Regions from separate parts of the Methylobacterium sp. CM6241 genome, predicted to be linked through region 1. Evidence: riboswitches for the same ligand, from Rfam matches in the RefSeq annotation. Region 1 holds a riboswitch; the other holds the start of a gene.
The links. Region 1 has a riboswitch for glycine ahead of gcvT (glycine cleavage system aminomethyltransferase GcvT). Riboswitches for the same ligand answer to the same signal wherever they lie in the genome.
Positions count from the first base shown of each region.

Region 2: another riboswitch for glycine. It lies ahead of ACYQR9_RS21025 (L,D-transpeptidase); the one in region 1 lies ahead of gcvT (glycine cleavage system aminomethyltransferase GcvT).

Region 1 covers NZ_CM139246.1:2,928,665-2,938,560, forward strand. Annotated here, with positions in the region: gene ACYQR9_RS13630 (endonuclease III domain-containing protein) at 1-713, opposite strand, end outside; glycine riboswitch at 871-970, shown strand; glycine riboswitch at 971-1,072, shown strand; gene gcvT (glycine cleavage system aminomethyltransferase GcvT) at 1,123-2,253, shown strand; gene gcvH (glycine cleavage system protein GcvH) at 2,305-2,667, shown strand; gene gcvP (aminomethyl-transferring glycine dehydrogenase) at 2,901-5,747, shown strand; gene ACYQR9_RS13650 (methylated-DNA--[protein]-cysteine S-methyltransferase) at 6,024-6,536, shown strand; gene ACYQR9_RS13655 (cyclic peptide export ABC transporter) at 6,708-8,372, shown strand; gene ACYQR9_RS13660 (GyrI-like domain-containing protein) at 8,385-9,089, opposite strand; gene dapF (diaminopimelate epimerase) at 9,333-9,896, shown strand, end outside.
Region 2 covers NZ_CM139246.1:4,479,403-4,489,298, reverse strand. Annotated here, with positions in the region: gene ACYQR9_RS21055 (FUSC family protein) at 1-215, shown strand, start outside; gene ACYQR9_RS21050 (DUF1656 domain-containing protein) at 212-421, shown strand; gene ACYQR9_RS21045 (efflux RND transporter periplasmic adaptor subunit) at 476-1,423, shown strand; gene ACYQR9_RS21040 (VOC family protein) at 1,480-2,367, shown strand; gene ACYQR9_RS21035 (amidohydrolase) at 2,410-3,771, opposite strand; gene ACYQR9_RS21030 (trimeric intracellular cation channel family protein) at 3,872-4,501, opposite strand; gene ACYQR9_RS21025 (L,D-transpeptidase) at 4,560-5,294, opposite strand; glycine riboswitch at 5,614-5,703, opposite strand; gene rnk (nucleoside diphosphate kinase regulator) at 5,854-6,288, opposite strand; gene rnk (nucleoside diphosphate kinase regulator) at 6,419-6,823, opposite strand; gene ACYQR9_RS21010 (homospermidine synthase) at 8,025-9,461, shown strand; gene hpnE (hydroxysqualene dehydroxylase HpnE) at 9,476-9,896, shown strand, end outside.

The sequences.
Region 1 (9,896 bases):
CACCTCCCGCAAGCCGGGTTGCGGTGATGGCACACGGCCTGGCCATGGAGCATCAGGATCTCGTGGTTGTCGTAGAGATCCTGCGCGCTCCATTCCGCCGGAAGCTGCGCCCGCAGGATCGGATGCGAGGGGCCGACATCGACCTTCGCACCGATGAGGCCGGTGCGTTGCGCCACCCGGTGGTGGTGGCTGTCCACCGGAAGGGCCGGCATCCGCAACAGGCTGAACGAGAGCACCGCCGCGCTGGTTTTCGGGCCGACGCCCGGAATCGCCTCGAGCCACGAGCGCGCCGCATCGACCTCCATCTCCTTCAGGAAATCGAGCGAGAGGGAGCCGTGGCGCTCGGCCACCGCCGCCAGGATGGCACGGATGCGGGGCGCCTTCAGTTCCGGCCATGTCACGCCGGAGATGGTGGCCTCGATCTCCTCCACGGGCGCGCCCACGAGGTCGGCCCAATCCGGGTAGCGTGCCCGCAACGCTTTGAAGGCACGACCGGAATCGGCATTCCGGGTGCGGTGCGACAGGAGCGAGGAGACGAGTTCGCTCAAGGGATCGAGGCTGTGGAAATACGGAATCGGGCAGCCGTAGACGGGGCAGAGCCGGCGATGGATCTCCAGCGCCTTGTCCGTCAGGCTCGCGTCGGCGAGGTCAGCGGAGCGTCTGGTCTGCCGGGGGCGGGGGCCGGCGAGGTCGTGCCCGGATGCGATGGCCATGACAACGGAATCCGCGCCGAGTCCCGCCGGTTCCGATCCGGCGCGAGAGGAAGTGCCGCAGGGCAGCAGTATCGTGCAATAGACTGACAGTTGCGCCAAGGTGAAAGCCCGAACCTTGCGCCCCGGCGAAGGTCATGCGAGGCTCTGTCCGTCAGCGAATGACGAAGCGGGAGAGCCCAGGCCGGTACCAACCGGTCATGGCGCCGACGGAGCAACCACCCCCGGAAACTCTCAGGCACAATCACCGCTTCGTTTTGACAATCTGGAGAGAGGCGCCTTCGCGGGCGTCCACCGAAGGAGAAATCCCACCCTTCCCGGGGCGGGAGAAGCTCTCAGGTAACCGTGACAGATGGGGGTAGCCGGATCGCTCGATCGAGCGTCCGGAGCCGTTCTGTCATGGGATAACCAGATGCCGCTCGACGCTTCCAGCACACCGCTTCACGCGCTCCATCTGCGCCACGGCGCCCGCATGGTGCCCTTCGCGGGTTTTGCGCTGCCGCTCCATTATCCGGCCGGCCTGATCGCCGAACACCTGCACACCCGCAAGGCGGCCGGTTTGTTCGACGTGTCGCATATGGGCCAGATCCGGCTGAAGCCGGGTCCGAGCGGCATGGCGGACCTCGCTTGCGCCCTCGAAACCCTCCTGCCCATCGACGTGCTGGGGCTGGCGCCCGGCCGGCAGCGCTACGGTTTCCTCACCGGTGACACCGGCGGCATCCTCGACGACCTCATGGTCGCGCGCCTCGACGACAGCCTGATCCTGGTCGTCAACGCAGCCAACAAGGTGGCGGACGAGGCCCATCTTCGCGCCCGTCTGGCCGGCCTGTGCGAGATCACCGTGCTGCCCCGGGCGCTCCTCGCCCTTCAGGGGCCGCTGGCCGAGAGCGCCCTGGCGCGGCTCGCCCCGGAGACCGCCGCCATGCGCTTCCTCGATGTGAAGTGGGTGGAGATCCTCGGCGCGTCCGCCCTCGTCAGCCGCTCCGGCTATACCGGGGAGGACGGGTTCGAGATCTCCCTTCCGGAGGATGCCGCGGATGCGGTCGCCGAGGCGTTGCTGCAGGACAGGGACGTGGAGCCCGTCGGCCTCGGCGCACGCGATTCCCTGCGGCTGGAGGCGGGCCTGTGCCTGCATGGAGCCGATATCGATGCCGGGACGAGCCCGGTCGAGGCAGGCCTGACCTGGGCGATCCAGCCGGTCCGCCGCGCGGGCGGCGCGCGTGAGGGTGGCTTTCCAGGCGCTGAGCGCATCCTCCGCGAGATCGGTGACGGTCCCGCGTCGCGGCGCGTCGGCCTGCTGCCGGAGGGCCCGACCCCGGTGCGGGGAGGGGCCGCGCTCGTCGCAGAGGAAGCCGGCGAGGCCATCGGCCGGGTCACCTCCGGCGGGTTCAGCCCCAGCCTCAAGGCGCCCATCGCCATGGGCTACGTCCCCGCCGCCCTGTCGACGCCCGGCACCCGTCTCTTCGCGGAAGTGCGCGGCCGGCGACTGCCGGTCTCGGTCGTGGCGCTTCCCTTCGTGCCGGCGCGCTTCAAGCGCAGCTGAATCCCGGCCCCCGGCCGACTTCCCCCACACCACCTCTCCACGGAGCGCATCATGCTGAAATTCACGGACGAGCACGAGTGGCTGGCCATCGAGGGCGATGTCGCCACCATCGGCATCACCACCCATGCGGCTGAGCAACTCGGAGACCTCGTCTTCGTCGAGCTTCCCAAGGTCGGCGCCAAGCTCGTCAAGGGCGAGGCCGCGGCGGTGGTGGAATCGGTGAAGGCCGCCTCCGACGTGTTCGCCCCGGTCTCGGGTGAGGTCACCGAAATCAACGAGGCCGCCGTGTTGGACCCGGCCAGCATCGGCACCGACCCGCAGGGCGCGGGCTGGCTCTATCGCCTCCGCCTCGACGACGTCGCCTCCCTCGACGGATTGATGGACGAGGCCGCCTACGCCGAGTTCGCGAAATAGCGCTGACTTACCCTCCCCCCGCAGACCTCGGGCCTGCCCGAGATCTGTTCCTGAGTGCCCAAATGGGGCCAAGCCCAATTTGGGTGGGGGAGGGTGCCTGCGGAGCAGGCGGGAGAGGGGGCGACCTCTCCGGACAACGCGCTCCCCTCTCCCGACCCGCATTCGCGGGCCACCCTCTCCCGCAGAGGGGAGAGGGACGCGCACAGCCGTCAATTGCACCTCCGAGGCCCATCATGCCAAACGATCGCTACGATCCCTACGATTTCGCCAATCGCCGCCATATCGGTCCGACCACCGCCGAAATCGCGGCGATGCTGGCCGTGATCGGCTCCGAGAGCCTGCACGGCCTCGTGGACGAGACCTTGCCGGCCGACATCCGCCAGGAAGAGCGCATCGATTTCGGCACGTCGCTCACCGAGCGCAGGGTGCTCGAACATATGCGCGGCATCGCCGACAAGAACCGGCTTCTCGTCTCGCTCATCGGCCAGGGCTACCACGGCACCACGATGCCGCCGGTGATCCAGCGCAACATCTTCGAGAACCCGGCCTGGTACACCGCCTATTCACCCTACCAGCCCGAGATCAGCCAGGGCCGGCTCGAGGCGCTGCTGAACTTCCAGACCCTGGTCTGCGACCTCACCGGCCTCGACATCGCCAATGCCTCGCTCCTCGACGAGGCCACGGCGGCGGCGGAGGCCATGGGCATGGCCTCGCGCATCGCCCGCAACGGCAAGACCGCCTTCTTCGTCGACGGCGAATGCCTGCCCCAGACCATCGCCGTCCTGAAGACCCGTGCCGCGCCGCTGGGCTGGACCGTCGTCGTCGGCGACCCGTCGACCGATCTCGACCCGGCGGAGGTCTTCGGCGCGGTCTTCCAATATCCCGGCGTCTGCGGCGCCATCCACGATTTTTCGGAGGTCATCACCCGCCTGCACGAGGCCGGCGCGGTCGCGGTGATGGCCGCGGATCCCCTGGCCCTCACCCTGCTGAAGCCGCCCGGCGAGATGGGCGCCGACATCGCCATCGGCTCGATGCAGCGCTACGGCGTGCCCATGGGCTATGGCGGCCCGCACGCCGCCTATCTCTCCACCCGCGAGGCGCATAAGCGCACCCTGCCGGGCCGGCTCGTGGGCGTCTCCGTCGATGCGCGGGGAAACCGGGCCTACCGCCTCGCCCTTCAGACCCGCGAGCAGCATATCCGCCGTGAGAAGGCGACGTCGAACATCTGCACCGCGCAGGTGCTGCTGGCGGTCATCGCCGGCATGTACGCGGTGTTCCACGGCCCGCGCGGATTGAAGGCCATCGCCGCCCGTGTCCACCGCGACGCGGTGCGCCTCGCCGAAGGGCTGGAGAGCCTCGGCTTCACCGTGGAGCCGAAGGGCTTCTTCGACACGATCACCGTCGAGGTCGGCGCCTTCCAGGGGTTGATCCTGCAGAACGCGGTGAAGAACGGCATCAACCTGCGGAAAGTGGGCTCGGACCGCATCGGCATCACCGTCGACGAGCGTACCCGGCCCGATATCGTCCAGGCGGTGTGGCGCGCCTTCGGCGGCGAAGGCTTGACCTATGACGAGGCCTGGCCGGCGCAGCGTCTACCAGAGGCAAATCTCCGCACCTCCGCGTACCTGACGCATCCGATCTTCCACATGAACCGGGCCGAGAGCGAGATGACGCGCTACATGCGTCGCCTCGCCGACCGTGACCTGGCGCTGGACCGCGCGATGATCCCGCTCGGCTCGTGCACGATGAAGCTCAACGCCACCGCCGAGATGCTGCCGATCTCCTGGCCGGAATTCTCGGAGATCCACCCCTTCGTGCCGGCGGATCAGGCGGAGGGCTACCAGGAACTCCTGCGCGACTTCTCCGACAAGCTCTGCGCGATCACCGGCTACGACGCGATCTCGATGCAGCCGAATTCCGGCGCGCAGGGGGAATATGCCGGCTTGCTCGCCATCCGGGCCTACCACCTCTCGCGCGGGGAGGGGCACCGCAAGGTCTGCCTCATCCCGTCCTCGGCGCATGGCACCAACCCGGCCTCCGCGCAGATGTGCGGCATGAGCGTGGTCGTGGTCGGCGCCGACCAGCACGGCAACATCGACGTGGAGGACTTTTCGCGGAAGGCCGAGTTGCACGGCGAAAACCTCGCGGCCTGCATGATCACCTATCCGTCGACGCATGGGGTGTTCGAGGTGCGGGTCCGCGAGATCTGCGACATCGTCCATGCCCATGGCGGCCAGGTCTATCTCGACGGGGCCAACCTCAACGCCATGGTGGGCCTCGCGCGCCCCGGAGATATCGGCGCCGATGTCAGCCACCTCAACCTGCACAAGACCTTCTGCATCCCCCATGGCGGCGGCGGCCCCGGCATGGGTCCCATCGGCGTCAAGGCGCATCTCATCCCGTTCCTCCCCTCCGATCCACGGACGGCCGAGGAAGGGGCCGTCTCGGCGGCGCCCTACGGCTCGGCCTCGATCCTGCCGATCTCGTGGAGCTACTGCCTGCTGATGGGCGGGCGCGGCCTCACCCAGGCCACCCGCGTGGCCATCCTCAACGCCAATTACATCGCGAGCCGCCTGAAGGGCGCCTATCCGGTGCTCTATGCCGGGGCACAGGGCCGGGTGGCGCATGAATGCATCATCGACGTGCGGCCGTTCCAGAAATCGGCCGGGATCGGCGTCGAGGACATCGCCAAGCGCCTGATCGATTGCGGCTTCCACCCACCGACCATGAGCTGGCCGGTGGCCGGCACCCTGATGATCGAACCCACGGAATCCGAGACCAAAGGCGAGATCGACCGATTCTGCGATGCGATGCTGGCGATCCGCGAGGAGATCCGCGCCATCGAGGACGGCCGGATGGACAAGGTCGACAATCCGCTGAAACACGCGCCGCACACGGTGGCGGACCTGATCGGCCCGTGGGAGCGGCCCTATTCCCGCGAGGCGGCGTGTTTCCCCTCGGGAAGTCTCGGCATGGACAAGTACTGGCCGCCGATCAACCGCGTCGACAACGCTTACGGCGACCGCAACCTCGTCTGCTCCTGCCCGCCGGTGGATGCCTATAGCGAGGCGGCCGAATAGGGTAGGTTTTCCGCCTCCTAGCCTACCGGTTTCACACCTCTCCTCCTACAGGCAGAGCGCGTCCCTCTCCCCCTTATGGGGAGAGGTTAGGAGTGGGGGTGGCTCCGCCAGCCTCCGTAAGCTGAGGGTCGCCCAACCACCCCCACCTCCAACTCCTCCCCACAAGCTCGACGGATCTCAGGCAGGCCCGAGATCCGCTGGGGAGGAGGGCCGCTTCCCTCCGTGTAGGATGGCGGTCTCCCGAGGCGCGCAACCGCCGGCCCGAGACGATCCGCCATGCCCGACACCCGCTACACGGTCCTGCCCAGCCCGATCGGTCCGCTTGTTCTGGCCGGTACGGACGAGCGCCTGCATTGCATCGGTTTCCCAACCGGCAAGGGCGCCGTTGCCCCGAAACCGGACTGGCTCCGGGACGACGCGGCCTTCGCCGAAGCCCGGCGGCAATTGAGTGCCTATTTCGAAGGCCGGCTCACCAGGTTCGATCTCGAACTCGACCCGCGCGGCACGCCGTTCCAGAGGCAAGTCTGGACCGCGCTCATGGACATCCCGCTGGGCGAGACGATCAGCTACGGCGAGTTGGCCAGGCGAATCGGCCGTCCGAGCGCCAGCCGGGCCGTGGGTGCCGCCAATGGCGCCAACCCGCTCCCCATCGTCGTTCCCTGCCACCGGGTCATCGGCGCGGCGGGCAGCCTCACGGGGTTTGCCGGCGGCCTCGATACGAAACGATGGCTGCTCGCGCTTGAGCGCGGGGCGACCTCTCGTGTCTCGGCGCAGCTCAGCCTGCTCTGAACCCGGCGCGATGCTTTCGATCTGGGGTGTCGTTATTCTCCACATCCCCACCGCGACGACAAGCAGGCCCGTCCGCAGACACGCCCTGCGTGTTTCGAATTTTGGCGCATCCCGTTCCTGACGTATCCGCCTCTCCAGCGGCCCAACGACAGGGCCGAGCCGGAGGGATGAATGGCGGGACCGGACAATCGTCTGAGCGGGCTCGGCAAGGACGCGATGCGCCTGCTGCGTCCGATCTGGCCGCTCGTGGCCGTGTCCTCGGCGATCGGGGCGCTGAGCGGCCTCGCCACTGCGACGGTTCTGGCCAAGGTCAACACGGCCATCCATGCGGAGGGCGGTCTTTCCGAGACTTTCATTCCCGTCTTCCTCGGCCTCGTCCTTCTCGGCGTCGGCGGGTCCCTTCTCTCCGGGCTCGGCAGCGCCCTGGCGAGCGGACGCATCAGCGCCGGCCTCAGCCGCGATCTCGCCGACATGATCCTCACGGCGCCCATCGACCGTATCGAGCAGATCGGCCGCCACAAGGTCCTCGCTTCGCTCAACACGGATGCCGGCACGCTGTCGACGACGGTGGCGATGCTGTCGGGGCTCATCATCCAGAGCGGCGTCACCGCCGGATGCCTCGTCTACATGCTCACCTTGTCAGCCCCGCTCCTCGCCATCACCCTGCTGGTCTTCGGCCTCGGCAGCTATGTCGAGAACATCCTGCGCCGCCGCGCCATGGTCGGCTACCGCACGCGGCGCTCCCTCGCCGACACGATGCAGAAGCATTTCCAGAGCCTGACCGAAGGCAGCCGGGAATTGCGGCTCAACCGGCAGCGCCGGATGCGGTTGAGGGACGGGGCCCTGACCTCGTCCATCGAAGAACTCCGCCGCAACGAATTCAGGACCCATACGCTCCTCGAATTCTCCTACCTGACGAAGAAGCTGGCCCTGTTCGCCACGATCGCGGCCATCGTGACCTACAAGGCGACTCTGGGGATCGACAACGCCGTCCTCTCCGGCTTCGTCCTCGTGCTGCTCTATATCGAGCTGCCGGTCACCTACATCCTCGCCATCCTGCCCGAGATCGGTAGGGCCCGGATCGCCTACCAGCGCATCGCCGAATTCTCGGCCGGACGCACCGTCTCGGAGCCGAACCTGCTCGCGCCGGAGGACACGCGGACGCCCCGGACCATTGAGGAAATCGAGCTTCGCGGCGTCAGCCACACTTTCCCGGCCGCCGAGGGCAAGCCGGGCTTCACCCTCGGCCCCATCGACCTCACCGTGCGGCGGGGGGAGATCCTGTTCATCGTCGGCGAGAACGGCTCGGGCAAGACCACCCTCATCAAGCTGATCCTCGGCCTCTACCCGCCACAGACCGGCACCCTGTTCCTCGACGGGGCGCCGGTGACGGACGAGACGCGGGACGCCTACCGCCAGCATTTCTCGGCGGTGTTCTTCGATTACTACCTGTTCGACGATCTCGTGCTGCCCGCCGGGGCGAACCCGGCGGCGGCGGATGCCTATCTCGAGACCCTGGACCTCGCCCACAAGGTGACGATCCGGGACGGGGCCTTCTCCACCGTCGATCTCTCGGCCGGGCAGCGCAAGCGCCTGGCCCTGGTTCAGGCCTATCTCGAAGGGCGGCCGGTCCTCGTCCTCGACGAGTGGGCGGCGGAGCAGGACCCCACCTTCCGCCGCCTGTTCTACACACGGCTCCTGCCGGACCTGAAGCGTGAGGGCCGGACCCTGATCGTCATCAGCCATGACGACCGCTACTTCGATGCGGCCGACCGGGTGATCCACCTGAACAACGGCGCGATCCTGGAAGCTCCCCGAACGGAAGCGACCGCGTGAGCGAGACGTCGCCTATTTCGGCAGGGCGTAGATATTCACGTCGAGCTTCTCGTCCGCCTTGTCGTTCAGGTCGGTGACGTATTCCTCGATGAAGCGGTCCTGGACCACCACGTCCTTGGCGTCGAGATAGGCGGTGAGCGTCTCGTAGGTGCCGTCGATCTCGTCGTAGGAGCCCTTATGCGGGAAGCGCAGGGCCTTGCCGCTGGGGGTCGTGCCGAAGCGCAGGCCGCCCGACTCGGCGGGCTTCGGGTCCGGCATGGAGGCGATCGGGATCATCGCCTCGAACTGGAATCCGTCATCGTCGGTCTTGGCGAAGACCGCGATCGGCCGGCCGGTGGGGGTGATCCCGTCCTTGGCGAGCGCCTCCTCGATCTTCACGAAGGCGGCCTTCAGGGCCGGCACCGCCTCCTCCCAGCTCGCCCGCCCCGCCAGGATCGCGGCGGGCTTGGGCGGCAGCGAGACCTCGTCCACGTCGTTGGCGTCGCCGGGGGTCTCCACCAGGGTCTGGCGTGCCGGTCCGGCCGGAAGGGCCGGAGCGGCGGGGAGGGCCTGGGTCGGCACCGGACGGGCCGGCGCGTCGGGATTGACCGGATCGGGCGCCGTCGTGGTCGGCAGGGGAGAGGAGGTCGCGGGCGAGGACGGCTGCTGCGCGAGCGCGGAGGAGACGGCCAAAGCGGCGGCGAGGCTGACGAGCGGCAATAGACGATGACGGGTCAAGGCAACGCTCCGGAGATCGCACGCCGCGACGAATCGTACGGCTGAATCGCGAAGCCTTAAAATAGGGAGGAAGCCGCCCGCCTGCGAGACGCCAACCCGCCCCGAACGCAGGAACGTGACGGGCGCGTCCCTTGTGCAACGCTCCCCCGAGCGGCCCCCGCGTGCGCGGCCCGGCGCTTTGTCCTATATGCGGGGGCCTCGCACGCGGGATGCCCCGTTCAGACAACGAAACCGAAGACGATCATGACGAGGCTCGAGAACCGTCGGTTCCTGAAGATGCACGGGGCGGGCAACGCCATCGTGGTGCTGGACCTGCGCGGCACGGAGCTGGTCGTGCGTGCCGAGGAGGCCCGCGCCATCGCTGGCCACCCGCGCTCGGGCTTCGACCAGCTGATGGTCATCCACGATCCGCGCAGCCCCGGCACGGACGGCTTTATGCGGATCTACAATACCGACGGGTCGGAATCCGGCGCATGCGGCAACGGCACCCGCTGCGTCGCCTACGCCATGCTGGACGACCCGGCCATGGCGCGCCCGGCTGAGAACGGCCGCCTCACCCTGGAGACCAAGGCGGGGCTCGTCGAGGTGAAGCGCGTGGCGCACACCTCCTTCACCGTCGATATGGGCCGCCCCCGCCTCAAGTGGGACGAGATTCCGCTGGCCGAGCCGTTCCCCGACACGCGGCGGATCGAGCTCCAGATCGGCCCAATCGACGCGCCCGTGCTGCATTCGCCGGGCGTGGTGAATATGGGCAACCCCCACGCGGTGTTCTTCGTCGAGCGCGATCCCGACGACTACGATCTCGGC
Region 2 (9,896 bases), 1.6 Mb from region 1:
CACGGCACTTCAGAGTCAAGCGTGAGGAGCCGCCGTCGGACCTGCTCGGCACCATCGATGGTGCGCTTGACGCGGTCTCGGCCGATCCGGCTCGCCAAGCCTCGGGCCGCGCCGCGCTCATGGCCCTCGTCGGCATCCGGCGTGGCCTGTTTCCCGACGCGGTCCCCTACCGTTCGACCCGGAACTCGACCACGCAACCGGAGCTCGCGGCATGACGGGTGAACTCGACCTCTACGGCGTCTTCGTTCCGAGCTTAGCGGCCTGGATGCTGATCGCCTTCGCCGTCAGCCTACCCCTCCGGTGGGTGCTGGCCCGGACCGGGTTCTATCGCCTCGTCTGGCACCGGCCGCTGTTCGACCTCGCCCTCTACGTCGTGCTCCTCGGTCTCGTCGTCTCGGTGGCGGTCCCGCTCACCTCTTAAGCGGCCAACAGAATTCGACCGCTCCATCCATGTCCAGACCTTCCGGAATCCCCGATGCCTCGATTCCTCGCCCTTTCGTTCCGCATCCTCATCACCCTCGGGATCGCCGCCGCCGCCGTCGTCGTCGGTTTGGCGCTGTGGGACTACTACATGGAGGCGCCGTGGACGCGGGACGGGCGCGTGCGCGCCGACGTGGTGCAGGTGGCGCCGGACGTCTCTGGCCTCGTCAGTGAGGTACTCATCGCCGACAACCAGGTGGTGAAGCGGGGCGACGTGCTGTTCCGGATCGACCCCGACCGCTTCGCCCTGTCGCTCCGTCAGGCGGAGGCGATGGTCGAGGGCAAGAAGGCAACCGCCGCACAGGCCGCAGCCGACTACGCCCGCTACCTGAAGTTGAGCGACGCTGCGGCGTCCCAGCAGCGGGTCGAGGCCGCCCAGGCCGCCGACCTGGAGGCCAAGGCCACCTATGAGCAGGCCATGGCGGACCGAGACACCGCCAAGCTCAACCTCGGACGTTCCGAGGTGAAGGCCTCGGTGAACGGACGCATCACCAACATGGGCCTGCGCCCCGGCACCTACGTCTCCACCGGGCGCGGGGTGATGGCGCTCATCGACAGCGACACCCTGCGGGTTGAGGGCTACTTCGAGGAGACCAAGCTGCCGCGCATCCATGTCGGCGACAGAGCCAGCATCCGCCTTATGGGCGAGGCGGGGACCCTGACGGGCCATGTCGAAAGTTTCGCCGGGGGCATCGAGGATCGCGAGCGCACCGCCGGGTCTAGCCTACTCGCCAGCGTCAACCCGACTTTCGCCTGGGTAAGGCTGGCGCAACGCATCCCGGTGCGGATCAAGCTCGATCGCGTTCCCGACGAGACCCGGCTGGTCTCGGGCCGCACCGCGACGGTCGCGGTCGAACCGAAGGGCGAGACTTCGCACTTCAGCCTGTTCGGCTCCTGGCGGGGGGCCCCGCCCCCGGTCGCCGGGGAGACCACCGCACGCTGAAGCCCCGTGGGCAATCCCACTCCTCTCAAGCTGTTATCCAGACACGGAGATACACCATGACTGATCCGGCATTGAGCCTAGCGAATGACGGGGCGGATGGCGTTCTAGCCAACGCACCCTACCATGTTGGTGCGGTGACCCTCGTCGTGTGCGACCTCGACGCCGTCAGGACCTTTTACCGGGATGTGATCGGCCTTGGCGTCGAGGCGGAGGCCGGCGACACCGTACGGCTCGGGACGGGCGGCACGACGCTCGTCGTCCTACGGGCGGACCCGGATGCCCGGCCGTGGACACAGCAGGAAGCGGGTCTTTTCCACACCGCTTTCCTGTTGCCGACCCGCGGCGATCTTGGCGCTTGGCTCCTGCACGCGGACCGGAACGGCGTCACGCTCACGGGCGCGGCGGATCACCTTGTCAGCGAGGCGGTCTACCTCTCCGACCCGGAGGGCAACGGCATCGAGATCTACGTCGACCGCCCCAGCCAGCAATGGCAACGGGCGCAGGACGGCTCCGTTGTGATGCGCAATGAGCGTCTGGATCGCGCCGGCATCGTCGGTGCCGCCATCCGGCCCTGGGCCGGCATGCCGGCCGGCAGTTGCGTCGGACATGTCCACCTGCAAGTCGGCGATCTCGACGCGACGGAGCGCTTCCATGTGGACCTGCTCGGCTTCGATGTCATGTGCCGCTATCCAGGCGCCCTGTTCCTCGGCTCTGGCGGCTACCATCACCAGCTTGCTGGCAACATCTGGAACAGCCGTGGCGCTCCGGTACGCGTCGAGGGGACGACCGGCCTCGCGGAGGTCTCCTTGATCGCGAAGGGTGAGACGCTTGCATCGGTACGGAGCCGCTGCCAAGTCGCACGCGCGTCTGTCATCGAGGATGGGGAAACGCTCATGATGCGCGATCCGTGGGGAACACATCTACGGCTTACGCCGGAGCACTGAAGCTTCGGAATGGGGCCGGGTTCCTACCCGGCGCCATTCGGTTCAGCGTGCCTGCGAATCCGCGGCGCCCGGGGCCAGCCACTGACCAGAGGCTGCGAGCATCGTCTCCACGCCGGTGCGCAGGGTCGGTGTCAGGACAGGCGCGTACTCAGGGGAGTGGTTCGAGGGAAGCTCGTTCAGGGTCCCGGCTTTCTCCGCCTCGGCGTAGAGCTTCGGGTCAGTCCCTCCAACGAACCAGAACACCGACGGCACGTCCCAGGCGCGGGCGAAGACAGTGAAGTCCTCGCTGGCGTTTGCGCTGCTGGCGGTCCGCACCGTGTCGGCCCCCAGGCGGTGCTTGAGGGCCTCGGTCACCTTGGCGGTCGCTTCCTCGTCGTTCACAGTCAGGGGGAACTGCCCCAGCATCGTCAGAAGAGGCGGCTTCGGAGCACCGGATATGGCGGCCTCCCCGTCGATGACCCGCTTGATTGAGGCCAGCACCTTATCACGCACTCCATCGTCGTAGGTGCGAACGTTGAGCTGCAGCTGCGCCTCGTCCGGGATGATGTTGGCGCTCGACCCAGCCAGCATCGACCCGACCGAGATTACGGCGCTGTCCGACATCGAGACCTCGCGCGAGACGATGGTTTGCAGGCGCATCACCGTTGCGGCGGCCATGACCACCGGATCGATGGTTGATTCCGGCCCGGAGCCGTGCCCGCCGCGTCCGTACAACGTTACCTTCATGCTGTCGCTGCGGGAGAGAACGGGGCCGCTGGCGAGGCGAACCTGCCCGGCCGGGAACGGCAGCACGTGCTGCCCCAAGGTGACGACCGGCTTCGGAAAGCGCTTCACCATCCCGTCGTCGACCATGGCCTTGGCGCCCTCGCCGATCTCCTCGCCAGGCTGGAACACGGCCATCACGGTCCCATGCCATTTTTCTTTGTTGGCGGCCAGGATCTGGGTCGCGCCCATCAGCCAGGTCACGTGCAGGTCGTGCCCGCAGGAATGCGCGATGGCCGTCTCACGGCCGGACGCCGGATCCGTCCCTTTTTTCGTGCTGGCATAGGGAAGGCCGGTGTTCTCCTTCATCGGCAGGCCGTCCATGTCGGCGCGCAGAAGCACGGTCGGGCCGTCGCCGTTGCGCAGGAGGCCGACCACGCCCGTGCCGCCCACGCCCTCGGTGACCTCGAAGCCCTGGTCCTTGAGCCATTTCGCGGCGATGCCGGCCGTGCGCGTCTCCTGCATCGAGAGCTCCGGGTTGGCGTGGAGGTCCTCGTAGATGACCTTCAGCTTCGCGAGTTGCGCCTCCGTCGGTCCGGGCAGAGCCTTAGGGCCGCCTTGGGCGAAGGCCGGATTAGGAATGGTCGAGAGCGGAATGAAGGCTGCCAGCGCGAGCCGGCTGCAGCGTTTGCCGATAACCATCTTGGTGTATCCCTTTGGTCGGACCGCGGCAGCGCTGCTGCGACGATGTCCGTCGTTGCGAGGCGTCTCGACGTCGGCGAGACGCGATGGATCGGCCCTGTCAATTATAGGGGATGCCGGCGCGGGGGCGATATCGCGGAAGCGTCCAACCGAAGCGGAGCGAAGCGGCCCGCACCAGCAGGGCGACGAGGAAGCCGGCGCCCAACGCAAGCTCGCGCGGGACGCCAAGGATGGTCAGGGCGACGAAGGCCGCGGCACCGGCCGCGGCGGCCGAGGCGTAGATTTCCCTGCTGAGGATACCTGGACTGTCCCCCCCGAGAAGGTCGCGCAGGAGGCCTCCGAAGGTGGCCGTCACCACTCCCATGACGATGGCTACCGTGGCGCTCGCACCAGCCTGCAAGGCCTTCTCCGCCCCCGCCACGGTGAAGAGCGCCAGGCCGAGGGCGTCGAGGCGCACGAGGTATCGGTACCGGGATTGCGGGATGTGCGCGACGAAGAACACGGCGCAGGAAACGAGCACGCAGGCCAGGAGGTAGGCCGGTTGCTGCGTCCAGAACACTGGCTGGCCAAGCAGGAGGTCCCGGAGCGTCCCGCCCCCGACACCCGTCACGGTGCCCAACACGGCGAACCCGACGAAATCCATTTCCTTACGCGATGCAACGAGGGCCCCGGCGACCGTGAAGACGATCACGCCGAGCCAATCCAGGGTGGCGGTCGCAGTCTCGAACATCGGGTTTCATCCTGGCGGTCAGAAGCGGTCTCGTCGCGGTGCCTTCGCACCACGGCATTCATCGGAAGAGCAGGACCTGGTTGTCGGAACGGGGGTGATCATCCCACTCACGCTGCACCATCGCCTCCGGCATCGACGTCTTCACGACGACGGTCGTACCGGTCGGGACACGACCGTAGAGATCGTAGATGTCCTCGTTCAGCAGGCGGATGCAGCCGGAGGAATCCGTGCCGCCCACCGTCCAAGGCTCGTTGGTGCCGTGGATGCGGTAGAGCGTGTCCTTGTCGCCTTGGTAGAGGTAGAGGGCGCGGCACCCGAGCGGGTTCTCGACGCCAGGCTCGACGTAACGTGGGATGCCGGGCCGACGCTTCAGCATGGCCTCCGTCGGGCGCCAGCCCGGCCACTTGGCCTTGCGCTTGATCACGGCGGTGCCGGACCAAGTGAAGCCAGCCCGGCCCACCCCGATGCCGTAGCGGATCGCGGTCCGACCCTCGCGCACGAGGTAGAGGAAGCGGGCGTGCGTATCGATGACCAGCGTGCCTGCGCACTCCGGCCCGTCGTAATTCACCAGTTGCTTGCGAAATTCCGGGGGTACGAGCGTCAGATCGACCGTAGGGACGTCGAAGGGATCGTCTGGGATCGCGCCGGTGAACCAGGCGTCGCGGTTCGACGCGGGATCGACGGGTACTGGTGCCTTCGGCGCTTCGGGCTGCGTGTCCCAGAAGAAGGCTTGCGCCTGACCGGGTGCGAGGACGGCTGCGGCGAGGAGCAGGGATCGGCGGGTAGCCAACATCGTCGTGTATCCTGATTGGGCGTTCGAAAGTGGCGCGGCTCTAGGCAGGTTCGAGGGCGCCGCGCGGTCGATGCCGGACGTGCGGCGTCATTGCGGCTCGCGGGACGAGCCGGCCGGTCGCGGAGGGTGAGGCGGCAAGCTCATGGGCTCGCGGCGTGTCAGGCTATGGGGACGTCATTGCGCAGGCCTCCAAAGGTTGCTCCGCATGCGTCATGCATGCGGCCCCCTCTGTCATTGGCCTGAGAGTTTCACCCGGGCCTTCGCGCAGGCATGGGCATACACCGTCGGCGGGAGCTGACGCTCCGCTTTCCAGAGTGTTGAACGACGGGCGGTCCGGGTGCCTGAGAGTTTCCGGGGCGGTTGCTCCTTCGGCGGCCGGTTCACACCGGCTCTCTCCCGCTCGTCGATAGATGACTTGACCACTGATGTATCGGCCAAACGAGCGGCACGCCAGATAATTCGTTAGCTTACAATCAATGTGGGTGCGTTGAGGCACATAGGCTGTTCCTGATACGTCGTGGGAATGGGTCAGACGGGCTTCGCTCGGATGGGCGCGGTGTCATTTCCTATTAAGGAAGCAATTTATCAGACCCTCGCCGTACAAGCTTGGCTCGAACTGATAGGGTTGGAAGATGACGTGCAGGATCGTTACGCCCCGAATGCCGCCCGTGGGTGTACGCCACTGTATGGATTGACCTTCGGACAAGCCCAACACAGCTGCGCCGAGGGGTGACAGGACCGAGACACAAGTCTCGTCCCATTGCTCCTCATCGGGATAGACCAGCGTCAGGCGCTCGACATGATCGGTGACGTCGTCCCGATACTCGACGCGCGCATGCATCGTCACAACGTTCCAAGGCAACGCCTCCGGCCTGACGATTTCAGCGCGGTCCAACTCGGCAGCGAGAAGATCAGGTGCGGTGGCCTTCGTATCCATTTGAGGATGACCGGATGCGACCCGGCGCAGGTCGAGGAAATCTGTGTCCGGGATCATCAAGTGGGGCGATCCTCCGAGGACGATGTGACCCGTCATTGCGTAAAAGCTCCCATCTCTGAGGTATGAGGTAAGTTAAGATCGAATGGTTCGGTACGGTATTGGAGTAAGGCGATCGGCAGGACGCCCCCTACACCGTCTCCGGCACTTTCACGTCGAGGACCGTCAGTCGTTTCACGATGCCCGTGCGGGTTCGCCAATTTATCGACTGGCCGAGACTAAGCCCGATCAAGGCCGCCCCGATGGGCGTCATGACGGACACTCTTCCCTGTTCGATGTCCGCCTCGCCAGGGTAGACCAGAGTCACGGCCTGAACCTTTCCCGTTGCGTCGTCCCTGAATTCGACCATGCACCCCATCTGGACGAGGTCTGCCACGCATGCCCTTTGACCGACGATTCTGGCCCGATCCACTTCATCGGCGAGAAAGTCGGCAACCTCGGGCGAACGGTCAGTGGCAAATGAAGCCAGCTGCGACAGGCGTTCATGATCGTCCTTCGTCATCTTGATTTGTGGCTTCGTCATCTTTTGCGACATAGTCGTCGATCCTTGCTGTATTTCGACCTCGGACGATCAAGCGGCGCTTGGTCCGGGGTCGTCGTCCTTGTCTGAATTGGCCGCGGCGGACCGGTCGTTGCCCTGCCCGGATTGCGGCCTTGGGTAATTCCCACGCGAGAAGGGGATCACGGTGCGCGCCAGCGGAACCACATCATGCGCAGGTGCCGCCCCGCTACTCCCAGCCTTGTCATCGCGGATCTCGGTCGCGGAAGGCGATGTCGGGGCGGACTTGGAATTTTCCATAGCTGTTACTCCGCAAGTACGGGCCCACCGCCAATAGAAAAGCGAGGACGCGACGCAGGTCAGCCGAGGGGTAAGCCATATAGGCTCCTCCCGCCGGTCAAATATTTGATTATATTGGTTAGCTCTAAATTGAGCTAGCTCGCAATCCCCGAGCGGTCAGTGCACGCAGGCACCTCCGGCTCGGGGCTATTCGCCCGCGATAAGTCTACCTGCCCGGAGCAGGTCCCGATGGGGAGGCCAAGAATTGCGCATGATCTTTCGATCCTCTCGGAAGTCCACCTGCTTGTCAATTCCCGTTTCGCCGCACCTTCCAGTTTAGAAAGTTCGGCCTGCGGAAAGCGTCGATTGACACCCGTACGGCTTCGCCTATGCTCCGCCCCATCATGTCAAACCTTTTACAAAGCATTCGCCTCTTGGGGCGTGCGGGCAGTCTGCAAGCAGGCTCCTAAGCCCTGGCACTTGGCCAGCCTTTTGAGGCGGGGCCCGTTCCAGGGATAGTTTTCCAATAAATTCCAGTCCTAGCTCAGATGCCGTTCTCGGACAGGCTTGGTGAAAACGCATAGCGTAGCCTCAGCGAGCGACGGCATATCGGCGTGGGCGCAAGCTGGTCGTTTCCGCCTGTTGTCGCCGTCCGTCGACGTCGTGGTCTTCCAGTGGGGCCTAGACCTCAAGCGAGGTACTTCTCAGCCAGCCTCGTTTCAACTTCTAATCGGTTAAAGCCGCCGGTTTCACTCCGGCTGCTCAGCCTCGGCGGCGCAATGGCATGGCGGACGGCCGAGCCAATCCATCGATGATCTAGGACGGGTCATGGTGATCGGATCGGTTCGTCCGATCCGGTCGCTGCTCATCCTGAATTCTTTCAGTCCCTCGGATGAACGACTTGGCGGTCACGGCTGAAGCCTCACCGAACTCTCCCCTTTGTAAAGGAATAAGAACGATGACCGAACCCATTTGGCCAGTCTACGGTCGTATCACCGGCCCCATCGTCGTGATTGGCTTCGGGTCCATCGGACGCGGCGTCCTTCCGCTGATCGAGCGCCACTTCGAGTACGACAAGGACCGCTTCACGGTCGTCGAGCCCTCGAACGCGCACTGGGCCCTCGCCGACAGGCATGGTCTGCGCTTCGAGCAGGTGGCCCTGACGAAGGAGAATTTTCGCGACGTCCTCACCCCGCTCCTCACCGAGGGCGGCGGCCAGGGCTTCTGCGTGAACGTATCCGTCGATACGTCCTCCCGCGCCATCATGGAGCTCTGCCGCGAACTGGGCGCCTTCTACATCGACACGGTCGCCGAGCCGTGGCCGGGGTTCTACTTCGACAAGGACCGGAGCCAGGGCGACCGCACCAACTACGCGCTGCGCCAGGAAATCCTCGACGCGCGCGCCGCCAACCCAGGCGGCACCACCGCCGTGTCGTGCTGCGGCGCCAATCCCGGCATGGTCTCGTGGTTCGTCAAGCAGGCGCTCCTGAATGTCGCCGGCGATCTCGGCCTTGAGATCCCCGAGCCGAAGGACCGCGCCGGCTGGGCCAGCCTCATGCGCGAGGTCGGCGTCAAGGGCATCCACATCGCCGAGCGCGACACCCAGCGCGCCAATACCCCGAAACCGCAGGGGGTGTTCGTGAACACCTGGTCGGTGGAAGGCTTCGTCTCGGAGGGCAACCAGCCGGCCGAGCTCGGATGGGGAACCCACGAGACCTGGCGTCCGGACAACGCCCGCGACCAGGAGAGGGGCTCGCGCTGCGCCATCTACCTGCACCAGCCCGGCGCCGACACCCGCGTGCGCTCTTGGACACCGACGTCCCAGGCGCAGTTCGGCTTCCTCGTGACCCACAGCGAGGCCGTCTCGATCTCGGATTACTACACGGTGCTGGAGGGCGAGCGCGCCGCCTATCGGCCGACCTGCCACTATGCCTACCATCCCTGCAACGATGCGGTCCTCTCCCTGCACGAGATGTTCGGCAAGGCGGCCGAGGTGCAGGGGAGGCACCACATCCTGGACGAAACCGAGATCCTCGACGGAATCGACGAGCTCGGCGTGCTCCTCTACGGCCACGCCAAGAACGCCTACTGGTTCGGCTCGCAGCTCTCCATTGAGGAGACCCGGCGCATCGCCCCATACCAGAACGCCACCGGCCTTCAGGTGACCTCGGCGGTGCTCGCCGGTATGGTTTGGGCCTTGGAGAACCCGAAGGCCGGCATCGTCGAGGCCGACGAGATGGACTTCCGCCGCTGTCTCGAAGTTCAGAGCCCGTATCTCGGCCTCGTCGTTGGCGTTTACACCGACTGGACCCCACTCGCCGGCCGCCCCGGCCTCTTCCCGGAAGACATCGACGAAACTGATCCCTGGCAGTTCCGCAACGTCCTCGTCCGTTAACGGAAGGGTACGCGATGACTGGGGTCGTTCACGTCGTGGGCGCGGGGCTCTCGGGGCTCTCAGCGGCCGTGCGCCTCGTGGAAGCTGGGCGTACGGTGATCGTCCACGAGGCCGCTGGTCATGCCGGCGGCCGCTGCAGGTCCTATCACGATCCGCAACTCAGGATGACAATCGACAATGGCAACCACCTTGTCCTGTCGGGCAATAGGGCGACATTTGCTTTCCTTGACCGCATCGGAGGCCGCAACGCGGTCTCCGTGCATGCGCGGGCAGAGTTTCCCTTCGTTGACCTCGCCGCGGGTGAGCGCTGGACACTGCGCCTTAACAAGGGGCGCGTGCCTTGGTGGATCCTCGATCCCAGCCGGCGCGTCCCGGGTACCCTGGCTACCGATTACGCACCGATCCTTCGCCTCCTTTCGGCACGGCCGGGTGCGA